Regions from separate parts of the Bacillus cereus group sp. BfR-BA-01360 genome, predicted to be linked through region 2. Evidence: riboswitches for the same ligand, from Rfam matches in the RefSeq annotation. Region 2 holds a riboswitch; the other holds the start of a gene.

Region 1 (6,480 bases), on a different contig from region 2:
AAAATAAGGAATTCGACTTCATTTTGAGAAACATAAAAAAGAGGCAAACGCCTCTTTTTTATGCCCATTGTTTTGATAAATGAGCCATTTCAATTGCGGAAACTGCAGATTCATAGCCTTTATTTCCAGCTTTTGTCCCTGCGCGTTCAATTGCTTGTTCAATTGTTTCAGTAGTTAATACACCAAAAATAACGGGAATTTCTGTTTGTAGTGACAAAGATGCAACGCCTTTAGCAACTTCATTACAAACGTAGTCATAGTGTGATGTAGCCCCGCGAATAACAGTGCCGAGTGTAATCACTGCATCATACTTACCGCTATTTGCCATCTTTTTAGCGATGAGTGGAATTTCAAATGCACCTGGAACCCATGCGACATCAATATGAGTTTCTTCTACACCATGTCGTTTTAAGCCGTCTAATGCGCCCCCTAAAAGTTTGCTTGTAATAAATTCATTAAAACGTCCTACTACTACTCCAATTTTTAATCCTGTACCTACTAAATGACCTTCGAATACCATCATGATCTCTCCTTTAAATAGATTATAAGTTTAATAAATGACCTAATTTTGTTACTTTTGTCTGTAAATATGTTTTATTTTCTTGTTTTGTTGGCATTTGCAATGGTACGCGCTCAACAATTTCTAGTTCGTACCCTTGTAAGCCAGCAATTTTTCTTGGATTATTTGTTAATAAGCGCAGCTTTTGTAATCCTAAGTCTTTTAATATTTGTGCACCAATACCATAATCGCGAAGGTCTGCTGGAAATCCTAACTTTTCATTTGCTTCTACTGTATCTAGCCCTTCTTCTTGTAATTTATAAGCGCGCAATTTATTGAGAAGTCCAATGCCGCGCCCTTCTTGTCTCATATAAAGAAGCACGCCTCTACCTTCACGCTCAATTTGCGTAAGGGCAGCATGGAGTTGTGGTCCACAATCACAGCGGCAAGAGCCGAAAACGTCCCCAGTTAAGCATTCAGAATGAACGCGGACAAGAACAGGCTCATCTGTTGAAACATCACCTTTTATAAGAGCGATATGTTCTTTTTGATCTAGAGAATTCGTGTAACCAATTGCATGGAATGTACCAAATTCAGTTGGTAATGTAATTTCAACTTCTTTTGTCACAAATGTTTCGTGATGGCGACGATATGCAATTAAATCTTCGATTGTAATCATCTTGATATCAAATTGCTTAGCAACTTGTATTAAATCAGGGACGCGAGCCATCGTGCCATCTTCCTTTATAATTTCACAAATAACTCCTACTGGTTCTGTACCGCATAGTTTTGCAAGATCCACTGCTGCTTCCGTATGACCAGCGCGACGAAGTACGCCTCCATCTTTTGCAATTAGCGGAAAGATATGCCCAGGGCGATTAAAATCGCTACCCTTAGAAGATGGATTTAATAATTCACGCACAGTTGTAGCACGTTCATGGGCACTAATTCCTGTTGTTGTAGAAATATGGTCAATACTAACTGTAAATGCAGTATGATGAGAATCAGTATTTTGAGATACCATAGGTTCTAGTTGCAGACGTTTCGCATAGTGTTCTGGAAGTGGTACGCATACAAGACCGCGGCCATGTGTAATCATAAAATTGATTGTTTCCGGTGTAATATACTCGGCTAAGGCGAGAAAATCACCTTCGTTTTCACGGTTTTTGTCATCACATACAATAATGACTTTTCCTTGTTTTAAATCTTCTAGTGCTTCTTCAATACGATGAAACATCGTGCTTCCCCCTTATAGAAATCCGTTTTCGTGTAAAAAGCTTTCTGTAACTGAATTGCTCCGCTTTGTTGGTTGTGACATAAACTGTTCGATATATTTTCCAATCATGTCACACTCAATATTGACGATATCCCCAGCTTCTTTTGTGCCAATAATAGATTCGCTTACTGTATGGGGAATAAGCGAAATTGTAATGGAATTGTCATCCACATCAAAGATTGTTAAACTCGTACCGTCAATTGCAATGGAACCTTTTTGTAAACAATAACGAAGTAAATGGTTGGGCATTTTGATTTTGTAATATATGGCATTATAATGTTGCTTTTTACTTACAATGGTGCCAGTTCCATCAATATGACCTGTAACAAAATGTCCACCGAAACGTCCGTTAGCTGCCATAGCACGTTCTAAATTCACTTGAGAATGTTGCTTTAGCATGCGAAGTGATGTTGATTTCATTGTTTCAGGCATCACATCAACCGTGAAATGAGATTCGGTAAATGATGTAGCAGTTAAGCAGATACCGTTAACGGCAATGCTATCTCCTATTTTGATATCCGATAAAATGAAACGTGCTTGAATTGTTAGTTTCATTGCGTCCCCGCTTTGTTTCATAGTGGAAACGGTTCCTAATTCTTCTACGATTCCTGTGAACATGAAGGCACCTCATTTCGCTTTCTAGCAATAACTTTTATATCATTACCAATCTGTGTTATCTCTTGAAATTGCAGAGAAAGTGCGTCTTGTAGCTGTATAAAACCAGTACCGCCAAACCAAGTAGGAGCATCTTTTCCACCAATTAATTTTGGGCTTATATAGGTTACAATTTCATTGAAACCATTTGCCTCTAAAAAACTTGCATGGATAGACTGTCCTCCCTCTACAAAGAGTGAAAGAATTTGCTTTTCACCAAGCAAAGAGAGAAGATCTTGAATTTCAATGCGACCTCTGTTCATTTGGAATACAGATACATGTTCAGACTCATATTGCAATATTTGGTCTTTTTGAACGTTCTTTCCAACGATAATCCATGTTGGAGCTACTCGATCTGTTACCACATGAGAGAGGAGCGGTGTTCGTAAATGTGTATCTAAAATAATCCGAATTGGATTTTTACCCCCATTTGGAAGGCGGGTAGTTAACGATGGATTATCAGCAATGATTGTATTGACTCCGACAAGAATCGCGTCGTGTGTGTGTCGATAGTGATGAACATCATCGCGGGCTGCGTCTCCTGTAATCCATTTGCTTTCCCCGGTAGTAGTTGCAATTTTTCCATCTAAGCTCATTGCTGTTTTTAATGTGACAAAAGGACGCTTTGTTTTCATATAGTGAAAAAAGTATCGATTTAAGGAACGCGCCTCTTCCTCTAAAATACCAGTTGTCACATAAATACCAGCTTCTTCTAATTTCTTTTTGCCATTGCCAGCAACAAGAGGATTAGAATCAAGCGTAGCGATTACAACGCGTTTGACTTTCTTTTGAATAAGCAAGTTACAGCATGGCGGAGTTTTTCCAAAGTGGCTGCATGGTTCAAGTGTGACATATACAGTTGCCCCTTTTGCATGAGCACCGGCCATGCGCAGTGCATGAACTTCTGCATGTTCTTCACCTGCGCGAAGATGAGCCCCCATTCCGACGATTTTCCCATTTTTCACAACAACAGCACCGACCATTGGATTTGGGCTCGTTTGCCCCGCTGTACTTTGCGCCAGCTGTAAAGCAATTTTCATATATTCTTGGTCTGTCATTTCTTTCACCTCTCCTAAGAAAAATCAAAAAACCCCAAGGATATCATCCTTGGGGTTTGGGAGACGTGATTTCTAGAAATATAGTACGAATACGAAAGTACAAGAAAGAAACCTAGCTATGTTTTATATTTTTGCATAGAAAAGAAGCCTAGCAAAAATATATTTTTTTACATGCTAGTGTACATATTTTATTTCAGCATAGAAAAATAGGTATATGAAATAAAGCATATACGATTATGAAACATGTGCATGCTAAAATAAAAGTGTATTCGCTATATAAGCACTAGAAAACATATCCTTCTCCCATCCAGACTATACTGTCGGCTCTAGAGTTTCACTAGATCCACCGTTTTCAATTTTGAAAACGGGTCACGGACTTAGAAGCGTGCACTTCATCACCGCCGGTTGGGAATTTCACCCGACCCCGAAGGATGCTGTTTGCTCACATTATAGCACAAAAAATAAAAAAGGATAGAAAAAATACTCGAATATGGAGAATTGCGTGACAATAAAAAAGGGAAAACTGTTGGGGGAGAAGGGAATTGGGTAAATCATAATTGTTTGCTAAAGTGAGAAAAAGCATGCACCTCGATTGGTGCATGCTTTTTCAAAATTATTTTGTTTCTGGAGCACGAACAACGGATTCAAATTTGCCCTTATGTGCTGCATCGCAATAAGGCATATTTTTTGATAAACCGCAGCGACATAAAGAAAATGCAGGTTTCGCTGGGAAAGCATTCCCTTGCGAATCGACTAATTCCACATCCCCTGTAATGCGAAATGAGCCGTTGTCATTTACTTTAATTTGTACTTTTGCCAACCAAATTCCCTCCTTCCAAACGCTTAAGTTCATCATATAATTGCAAGAGGAACTTGACAATACAAAACTTACTTTGTCTGAAGGGGACGAGAGTGTTATAATATCGTTTATAACTGACTATAGTAAGGTGACTAAGTATGAATAAACAATTACGTACACTACAAAATGTTGCAAATGAGCGCACATGGGCGTCTTTTTTAAATGATAATCATCCATATAGTTTACTTCATTGGTCAATTGCAGGTGTGGGGCAAGAGGCGAAAGATGTATGGTTATTACAAGATGAGGTAACGTTTCAAACAACTGAATTTGCAACACTTGATGAGGCAATGAAGTGGATTTCTGAAAATATGGAACAGATTACAGATGTTTTAGCACAGTAATAGAAAAACAGGCTTAAGCGAGCCTGTTTTTTGTTTCTTTTACATAAGTTTCTAAAAATTGATCGATGGCATATTCATATTCTTGTTTATTTTCATTATAAGAGCAAGCATGTGCACCATGCTCTGCAATATAGAGCTGTTTATTATCATTCTTGGCGTCGTATAGCGCTTTTGTCATGTCGCATAAAATATAGTCGTCCTCTTTACTATGAATAAAGAGGACGGGATTATTTATATTTTTTATGCAATCAATTGGTGAAACTTCACGAATCGTATAGCCATCACGAACTTTTAAAAATGCATTTGCTAAAGGTAACAACGGCCATTTTGGTAAATGGAATTCAACTTTCAATCGATGCTGAAGTTGCTCGTGAAAATCAGAAAATGGACAATCTGCGATATAAAAATCAGCACCATCTTCGATCATTCCTGCATATTGTAGAAGGGTAGCAGCGCCCATTGATTCCCCATGAATACCGAGTAGAATATCTGTACCAAAGCGGGTTTTCAGCCAATCCACTACAGCTTTTAAATCATACTTTTCGTAATACCCATAACTTGTTGTCTTACCACCGGATTGACCGTGTCGGCGGTGATCGTAAATGAATACGTTATATCCTCTTTTTAAAAATAAATTTGCATATTTGATAGAATTTATTTTATTCACTGTTACACCGTGACAAAAAATCATAAATTGATTGGAATGACCGGCAGGAATATAATATCCATGAATGTCGTATCCAAATTGTGAAGGAATCCAAATTTCTTCTTTCGGTAAGGCTTGAAAATCACTTAAGTGAAAGTGTTTTTTTGTTTCGCGTTCTAAAATTTCTTCGTCTGTTTTTTTCTTTAAATACATGATTTTATTCGTAAAAAAAATACCCATACCAATTAATGCACCTAGTATCGTTAGTACTGTTGTAAAAATACGTTTCATACCTTACCTCATCCTCCAAAGAACTTTTACATATGATACACTTATATTGTATCATAGTAGTTTAAAAAGGTGGGAGCAGGGAATGGTTCAAATACAAAAAATTACAGATGAGATGAGAGGTACGATTCGCAATATTATGTGTGAAAATTGGGGCAGCACAATGATGGTTTCCAAAGAAAGAGCCCATCAATTAGATGAATTACCAGGATTCGTTGCAATTGAAAATGACAGAATAGTAGGAATTATAACGTTTGAATTAAAAGAAAGTATGTGTGAAATTGTATCATTAGATAGTTTTACTGAAAGGAAAGGGATTGGCACGAGACTTGTAGAAAGCGTGATTACATTAGCTCGAGAGAACATGTGTAACAAAGTATGGCTAATTACGACAAATGATAATACAAATGCACTTCGATTTTATCAGAAACGCGGTTTTATCATGACAAATTTGTACGTGGATGCCGTGGAGAAGGCAAGGAAAATAAAAAAAGAAATACCGTTTTTTGGCTATGATGATATTCGTATTTTGCATGAAATTCAACTCGAATATAGATTGTAAACGGTCGTTCATGTAACAATTTTCAGAAATATAAAACAACAAACTTGACGGTATGTATTTTTTAGATTACTTTTTAGTTGTAAACTATTACCATATTAAGGGGTGACGATGTGGCAACAATACGTGATGTTGCAAAAGTAGCTGGTGTTTCAGTCGCAACCGTTTCACGAGTCATGAATGAAAAAGGATATGTTCATGAAGATACAGTGAAACAAGTGAAACAAGCAATTGAAGAATTAAACTATAGGCCTAATGCAGTAGCGAAAGCTTTATTTACAAAATCTTCAACAATTA
Region 2 (6,480 bases):
CGGATGTAAAAACGATTGAGAATATCGCATATAAGTTTAGTGACCCGCTTTCACGCATTATTATTGTGAAAGATGGTAAGGAATTCTCTGCTTCTCCGAAACAAGAAGGATTGGTCACACTTACGATAGACGATTTAAAAGCAGATAAAGAATTAGCAGCTGTTTTTATCAACCAGAAAGAAAATAAAAATAAAATTAGACAATTTCCTGATGGGAAAACAAAACAAAGTTCCGAAAATGATATTATGATTGTCGGTAAGCCGTTGAAAGGAACAAAGAATAGCGCGGTATTTGTATATGAATCATTACAAGTTCCAATAAAAGGTATGGAAAAGGCAACGGATTTTATTTTTCTATCAGCCGGAATTGCGATTATTTTAACAACATTCTTTGCTTTCTTCTTATCAACACGAATTACAGCGCCGCTCCGTAAGATGCGTGAAGTAGCATTTGAAGTAGCGCGCGGTAAATTTGATGCGAAAGTGCCGATGGTTTCCCAAGATGAAATTGGAGAGTTAGCTACAGCTTTAAACCAAATGGGAAAGCAATTGAAGTTTAATATGAATGCGCTGCAACAAGAAAAAGAACAGCTATCGAGCATTTTAAGTAGTATGGCTGATGGTGTAATTACGCTAAATCAAGAAGGGGAAGTTGTTGTCATTAATCCGCCAGCGGAACATTTCTTACAAGTATGGCAAGAAGAAAACGACCTGGAGTTAAGTAGAAACTTGCCGCCTGAGCTTGTGGAACAGTTCCATTTTGTTGCTGAGAGTGAACAACAGCAAGTCATTGAAATGAATCTCCAAAAGGGAAATTATGTTGTTTTAATGACGCCTCTTTATAATCAAACGAAAATTCGTGGAGCAGTGGCTGTACTTCGAGATATGACAGAAGAGCGCCGCTTAGAAAAAATGCGAAAGGATTTTATCGCGAATGTATCACATGAACTACGCACGCCGATGGTGATGCTACAAGGATACAGTGAAGCAATCTTAGATGATGTTGTTCAAACAAAAGAAGAAATAAACGAATTTGTACAAATTATCTACGATGAATCTGTTCGTTTAGGGCGTCTTGTAAATGAACTTTTAGATTTGGCTCGAATGGAAAGTGGACATGTGGAATTGCATATGTCTGAAGTGGAGATTCACCCGTTTGTTGAGAAAATCGGACGTAAATTCCAAGGGATTGCACAGGATAAAGGGGTCAAGTTAACTGTTGATTTTCGCACGGAGGTTACAGAGCATACTTTTGATCCAGATCGACTAGAGCAAGTGTTGACGAATTTGATTGATAATGCAATTAGACATACAAGTGCTGATGGGCATGTGAAACTTGTTATTGACAAGAAGGATGCTGGAATTGTATTTGAAGTGCAAGATACGGGTGCAGGTATTCCTGAAGAAGATATTCCATTTTTATTTGATCGATTCTATAAAGCGGATAAAGCAAGAACGAGAGGAAAAACAGGTGGTACTGGTTTAGGTCTTGCGATTGCGAAAAATATTGTTCAAAGTCATGATGGAAAAATCTCGGTATCAAGTGTTGTTGGAGAAGGAACAACCTTCTTTGTATACTTACCAAATCATGCGTTGTAATATATATAACATGGGCATTATATAAGGAATAAGGATAACAGTTCTACTATTTTATTTATTCATTTTGAAGATTGTTTCTCGATTGAATAAAGGATAGTAGAACTTTTTATCCCGCTATTTTAGGGTAGTAAGACTCCATCTTAAGATTCAGAAAGAAGCAAGGAAGATAGGTGGGAGTAGGGCTACCCGTAACAGCCCGATTGGTGAGGGCTCATAATCAGTGGGGGATGAAGAAAACTCCACTGATTAAAGTTTCACTGTATTGAAGAGAGGATGAGCTGAACTGAGACTGTACACTAAAACGGGAGATAAAGGACAAACAAGTGTTGTTGGTGGACGAGTGGATAAAGATCATTATCGTGTGGAAGCATATGGTACGATTGATGAAGTGAACTCTCATATTGGATATGCTATGACTTTCTTACAAGATGGAAAATTTCAAGACATTTATCAGGAATGTGAAAATATTCAACATGAATTATTCGATTGTGGAGGAGATTTGGCCATTGTTGGGCAGAAAGTACCTTATAAAGTGACAGATGAGATGGTGGAATATTTAGAAGAACGTATTGATCAATATATAGAGGAAGCTCCTCCGTTAGAACGTTTTATTTTGCCGGGGGGCAGCAAAGCGGCTGCTGCGATTCATATTGCTCGAACAGTAACGCGAAGAGCGGAACGAGCGATTGTATCATTAAGAAAGCAAGAAGAAATAAATGAAGTTGTTCTGCGTTATGTGAACAGGTTATCTGATTATTTATTTGCGATTGCGAGAGTAGTGAATGCACGTTTGCAAATTGCTGATGTTGAATATAATCGAAGTGCGATTGTGTTTCGGAATAAAGGAAAAAAGGAAGTGGACTGAATCACTTTCTTTTTTTTGTATACTTTTTTCCGTATTATACCACAATAGAGAAAGGATAACGGCTAATAGAAAGCGGAGGATACATATGAAAGTTTTTAAAATTGGTATCATCATAACAGGATTATTCTTTTGTTCCCAATTATATGTTTATGCTGATGAAAATCAGTGGACATGGCCTGTCGACGGTAGAATTAGTGACTACTTTGGGACTAGACATGGAAAACATTATGGGATTGATATTGCCGCTCAAGTTGGAACTCCTGTTGTAGCGATTCGAGATGGCATCGTAACAAAATCGTACTTTTCCAATAGTTATGGACATGTTGTATTTGTAAAACATGGGAAATATGAAGCTGTTTATGCTCATTTAAATAAGCGATATGTTATTCAAGGAGATCGCGTTCGAAACGGTGAAGTCATCGGTGAGGTTGGAAATACAGGTGAATCGAGAGGAGCGCACTTACACCTAGAAATTCATCAAGGAAATTGGACAATTGAAAAAAGAAATGCAATGAATCCATTACTTGTTTTAGATGAAAAGTGGGATCAAGTCGTTTCATCGTCTTTATATGTAGTCCAAAAGGGGGATACGCTCGTTAAAATTGCACATAAGTTTGGGACTACGGTAGACAAAATAAAAAAGAAAAATGCACTGCGGCAAGATCAAATTTATCCAAATCAAAGATTATATATTAATTAAAACAAGAGCTAGCTTCAGCTAGCTCTTGTTTTACCAAAAAATAAAGACACATATAAATCCGGAAATAGCTAAATAGCTATAATAATAAAAGACTTTTGCTCTTGTTTTTTCTTTCGTTCGAAATAAAACAATCGTCGGTTCAATTAAACCGATTGTAAGGCATAACAAACCGAGAAGCATGCACCCAATTGAAAAAGAGTACAGGGCAATTTGTACTTGAAATGGGATAAGCCATTTTAATAAAAATGCAATAAGTGCGGTATAACAAATACTGCCGATGTATTGATTTAATGTTACATTCGAACGAAAGCCTGGTAGTTTTTTTAAAAAAGAACGAGAAACAACCTCTGTTTGTAGAGAGGTATGTTCTTCTATTATTTTTTGAGCATCTTTTCCTTTATGGAACAGAGAAAGAATCCAATTTCGTTTCCCTTGGAAGATGAATCGTGAAGTAGTTAAGTAATGATCGATTTTCACTTTTCTCCAATTGCTCCATGCATGGCGCTCGCATAGCTTTAGTTTACTTTCCGCACTTTTATCATATTGATAAATACTAATTCCTTCTTTATCAAAGGTAGCGTAGTATGTTTCTGTCGAAAATGTGCCTAGGTCAATTGGACAATAGAAAAGCAATTCTTTTTTTAAATAAAAGTATTCTTTTCTTAAGTTTTTTTTCATCGTTTCGCGAATTGAGTGTCTTTTCTCTTTTTTCATGACATTTCCTCCATATTAAGAAAATGCTCTTATCTTAACACTTCAACATCTTATCACTTTTCTGTATGGATAGCTAGAGAATTGAGCTGGAAAATATGAAATAATTGGTTTGAATTGTAAAGTAATAGGTGGTAGAAGATGTGGATTAAAAATAAATAACTTATTTTTAATAAGTTACAATCTTTTTATTCACAACAGCCACATGTTGTTGTATAATGAAGAAGAAAATAGAATATCGGTCTATCTTCGGGGCAGGGTGAAAATCCCGACCGGCGGTAATGAATGAGTATATGAATATGTGAGTTCTAAGCCCGCGAGCCGTTAAGGCAGGATTTGGTGCGATTCCAAAGCCGACAGTACAGTCTGGATGGGAGAAGATGGAGGTTCAAGCGTTCAAAAAAGATTAGTATTTGGACGTCTGTTTGAGGTGCCTAAAATTTCTCCCTTTGTGTAAAACGCAAAGGGTTTTTTTATGATAGGAAAAGCAGGCATAGCAGAACCTTTCTACTTTCCATGAGATGATCGATGGAAAAGGAGAGAGCAGGATGAAACAAAAAAACAGTGTAGTACAAATGGTGAGTGTGGCAATGCTTAGTAGTATTGCGTATCTACTTATGATGTTGGATTTCCCATTCCCAGGATTTCCACCTTTTTTAAAAATTGACTTTAGCGATATACCGGCATTAATTGCAGCGATTGTTTTTAGTCCGATTGCAGGTGTAGTTGTAGAAGGAATCAAAAACATTCTGTATTATGGAGTTCAAGGGAGTTTGACCGGGGTTCCAATTGGAGAAATCGCAAACTTTATTGCGGGATGCTTATTTATTGGACCAGCGGCGTTCCTATTCCGAAAACACCGTACAATCAAAAGTTTAACAATGGGTTTGATGCTAGGAACAATTATGATGGCTCTTATCATGAGTGTGTTAAATTACTTCATCATTTTACCAGCGTACACGTGGTTTTTAAATTCGCCAGCTATGTCGAGCGGTGCTATGCGACAAATGATTGTAACGGCGATACTGCCATTTAATTTAGTAAAAGGAATTGCTGTAACAGTTGTATTTGTAGCATTGTTCTCACGTTTGAAAGTATGGGTATTTGCGAAAATGAAAAATGCATAAAAAGTCATGAGCGGTGAAGATACCGCTCATGACTTTTTAGTATCCACCTATTGATGAGAAGCTAGATGGAAGAGGTTCGTGGATAAATTGAAACTTTAATTAGCAGAGAGGCTTTTTTGTCTTATGCTGAATTGAGCTGCATCACAAAAAATCCCCCTCATTTCCATGAGGGGGATTTTTTGAAGTTAATAAACGGACTATTCGAATTTAAGAGCGTCTCCATCAAATGTTTCATCAGCAACTTTAATGGAATCAGTAGGACAACCTTCAAATGCATCCATCATATCTTCGATTAATACATCTGGCACTTCAACGATTCCTTGGTTATCATCTAATGTTACAAAGGCAATACCTTCATCATCATAGTCATAAATGTCTGGTGCAGCAGCTCCGCAAGCTCCGCATGCGATACAAGTGTCTTTATCAACGATTGTATATTTTGCCATCTTTTTTCCCTCCTGATAATATGTATGTGAAACATTCGCTATAAAAATTATAATCCTATTGTAAAACGGTTCTTCAAACTTTTCAACATAAAATTATAATGATAATGCTTATCAATTAGGGTGTCAACTTATTTTTTAGTTATTTCATAAGATTTTCAAAATGCCTAAATGCTAAGCAGTTTGATACAATAGGAAATAGAAGATAAAAGTTTAGCGGTAGATAAATGTTATTGATAGTGTATTCAATCTTTTTCTATTATTTCCTTCTGAAAAAATTTGCGCGTAGGAAGTTTCATCCATAAAGCTTTTGATTTATTTCTGGAGCCAAGTGTCTAGGAAGGAAAAATATATCGAGAGGTGGAAGCGGTAATGCAATTTCAATACACTATATTATATTGTTTAAAACAATTGAATGGTGAACGAACCGTTTCTTCCATTTATTATTTGTTGAAGGGAAAACGTTCCTCCCAAACGTTACAGGATGGAAAAATATTTCGGATTTCATTTCTTTTTGGTGTATATAAATCGTTGACAAGATCTAATTATGAGCAAGAAATCGAACGTATTTTAGCTTCGGAATGGATTGAAGTTAAGCACGAAAATACATATGTACTAACGGATCGTGGTGAAAAGCAATTAGAGACTTTGGAAAAGACAATGGCTTTCCCAAAGCACTTAGATGGATTGAATTACGGGGATCTTGGCGAAGTTTTTTGGAAAAGGTTATCATTAACGATTCAAACAGTATCGAACTTACAACAGAAAAACACAAAGTTTATTCCTATTCAACAAGATCCAGAAGTAACTCGGTGGGTAAAAGAATTTCTGATTGGGTTACCATATGTAAGAAGTGAATTAGCAACAAGACTATGGGAAGAAATGTACAATATTTTAAAGAATATGGATGAAATAGAAGCGACGATTTTGACATATCGTTTAACAGGGTATGAACGAATTGGTTATACGCTGCAACAGCTTGCTGAAATAATAAATGAAGATGTATTTCGAGTTTATTTGTTATTTTGGAGCACGA

What was found. A riboswitch is a leader RNA that binds a small molecule or an ion and turns the genes downstream of it on or off. The one in region 2 is predicted to bind FMN.
Region 1: it holds a riboswitch for FMN, as region 2 does, so the genes downstream of both, ribD (bifunctional diaminohydroxyphosphoribosylaminopyrimidine deaminase/5-amino-6-(5-phosphoribosylamino)uracil reductase RibD) here and MR056_RS04705 (ECF transporter S component) in region 2, are expected to answer to the same signal.

The regions. Positions count from the first base shown of each region.
Region 1 is NZ_JAKUFV010000001.1:287,295-293,774, reverse strand. It holds gene MR056_RS01535 (hypothetical protein) at 1-7, shown strand, start outside; gene ribH (6,7-dimethyl-8-ribityllumazine synthase) at 59-520, opposite strand; gene MR056_RS01525 (bifunctional 3,4-dihydroxy-2-butanone-4-phosphate synthase/GTP cyclohydrolase II) at 543-1,736, opposite strand; gene ribE (riboflavin synthase) at 1,749-2,393, opposite strand; gene ribD (bifunctional diaminohydroxyphosphoribosylaminopyrimidine deaminase/5-amino-6-(5-phosphoribosylamino)uracil reductase RibD) at 2,375-3,487, opposite strand; FMN riboswitch at 3,779-3,923, opposite strand; gene MR056_RS01510 (CDGSH iron-sulfur domain-containing protein) at 4,101-4,343, opposite strand; gene MR056_RS01505 (DUF2552 family protein) at 4,445-4,690, shown strand; gene MR056_RS01500 (alpha/beta hydrolase) at 4,704-5,627, opposite strand; gene MR056_RS01495 (GNAT family N-acetyltransferase) at 5,710-6,186, shown strand; gene MR056_RS01490 (LacI family DNA-binding transcriptional regulator) at 6,297-6,480, shown strand, end outside.
Region 2 is NZ_JAKUFV010000003.1:211,090-217,569, forward strand. It holds gene MR056_RS04685 (ATP-binding protein) at 1-1,598, shown strand, start outside; gene MR056_RS04690 (cob(I)yrinic acid a,c-diamide adenosyltransferase) at 1,882-2,463, shown strand; gene MR056_RS04695 (peptidoglycan DD-metalloendopeptidase family protein) at 2,549-3,163, shown strand; gene MR056_RS04700 (hypothetical protein) at 3,194-3,877, opposite strand; FMN riboswitch at 4,116-4,260, shown strand; gene MR056_RS04705 (ECF transporter S component) at 4,423-5,001, shown strand; gene MR056_RS04710 (ferredoxin) at 5,199-5,447, opposite strand; gene MR056_RS04715 (YpbB family protein) at 5,817-6,480, shown strand, end outside.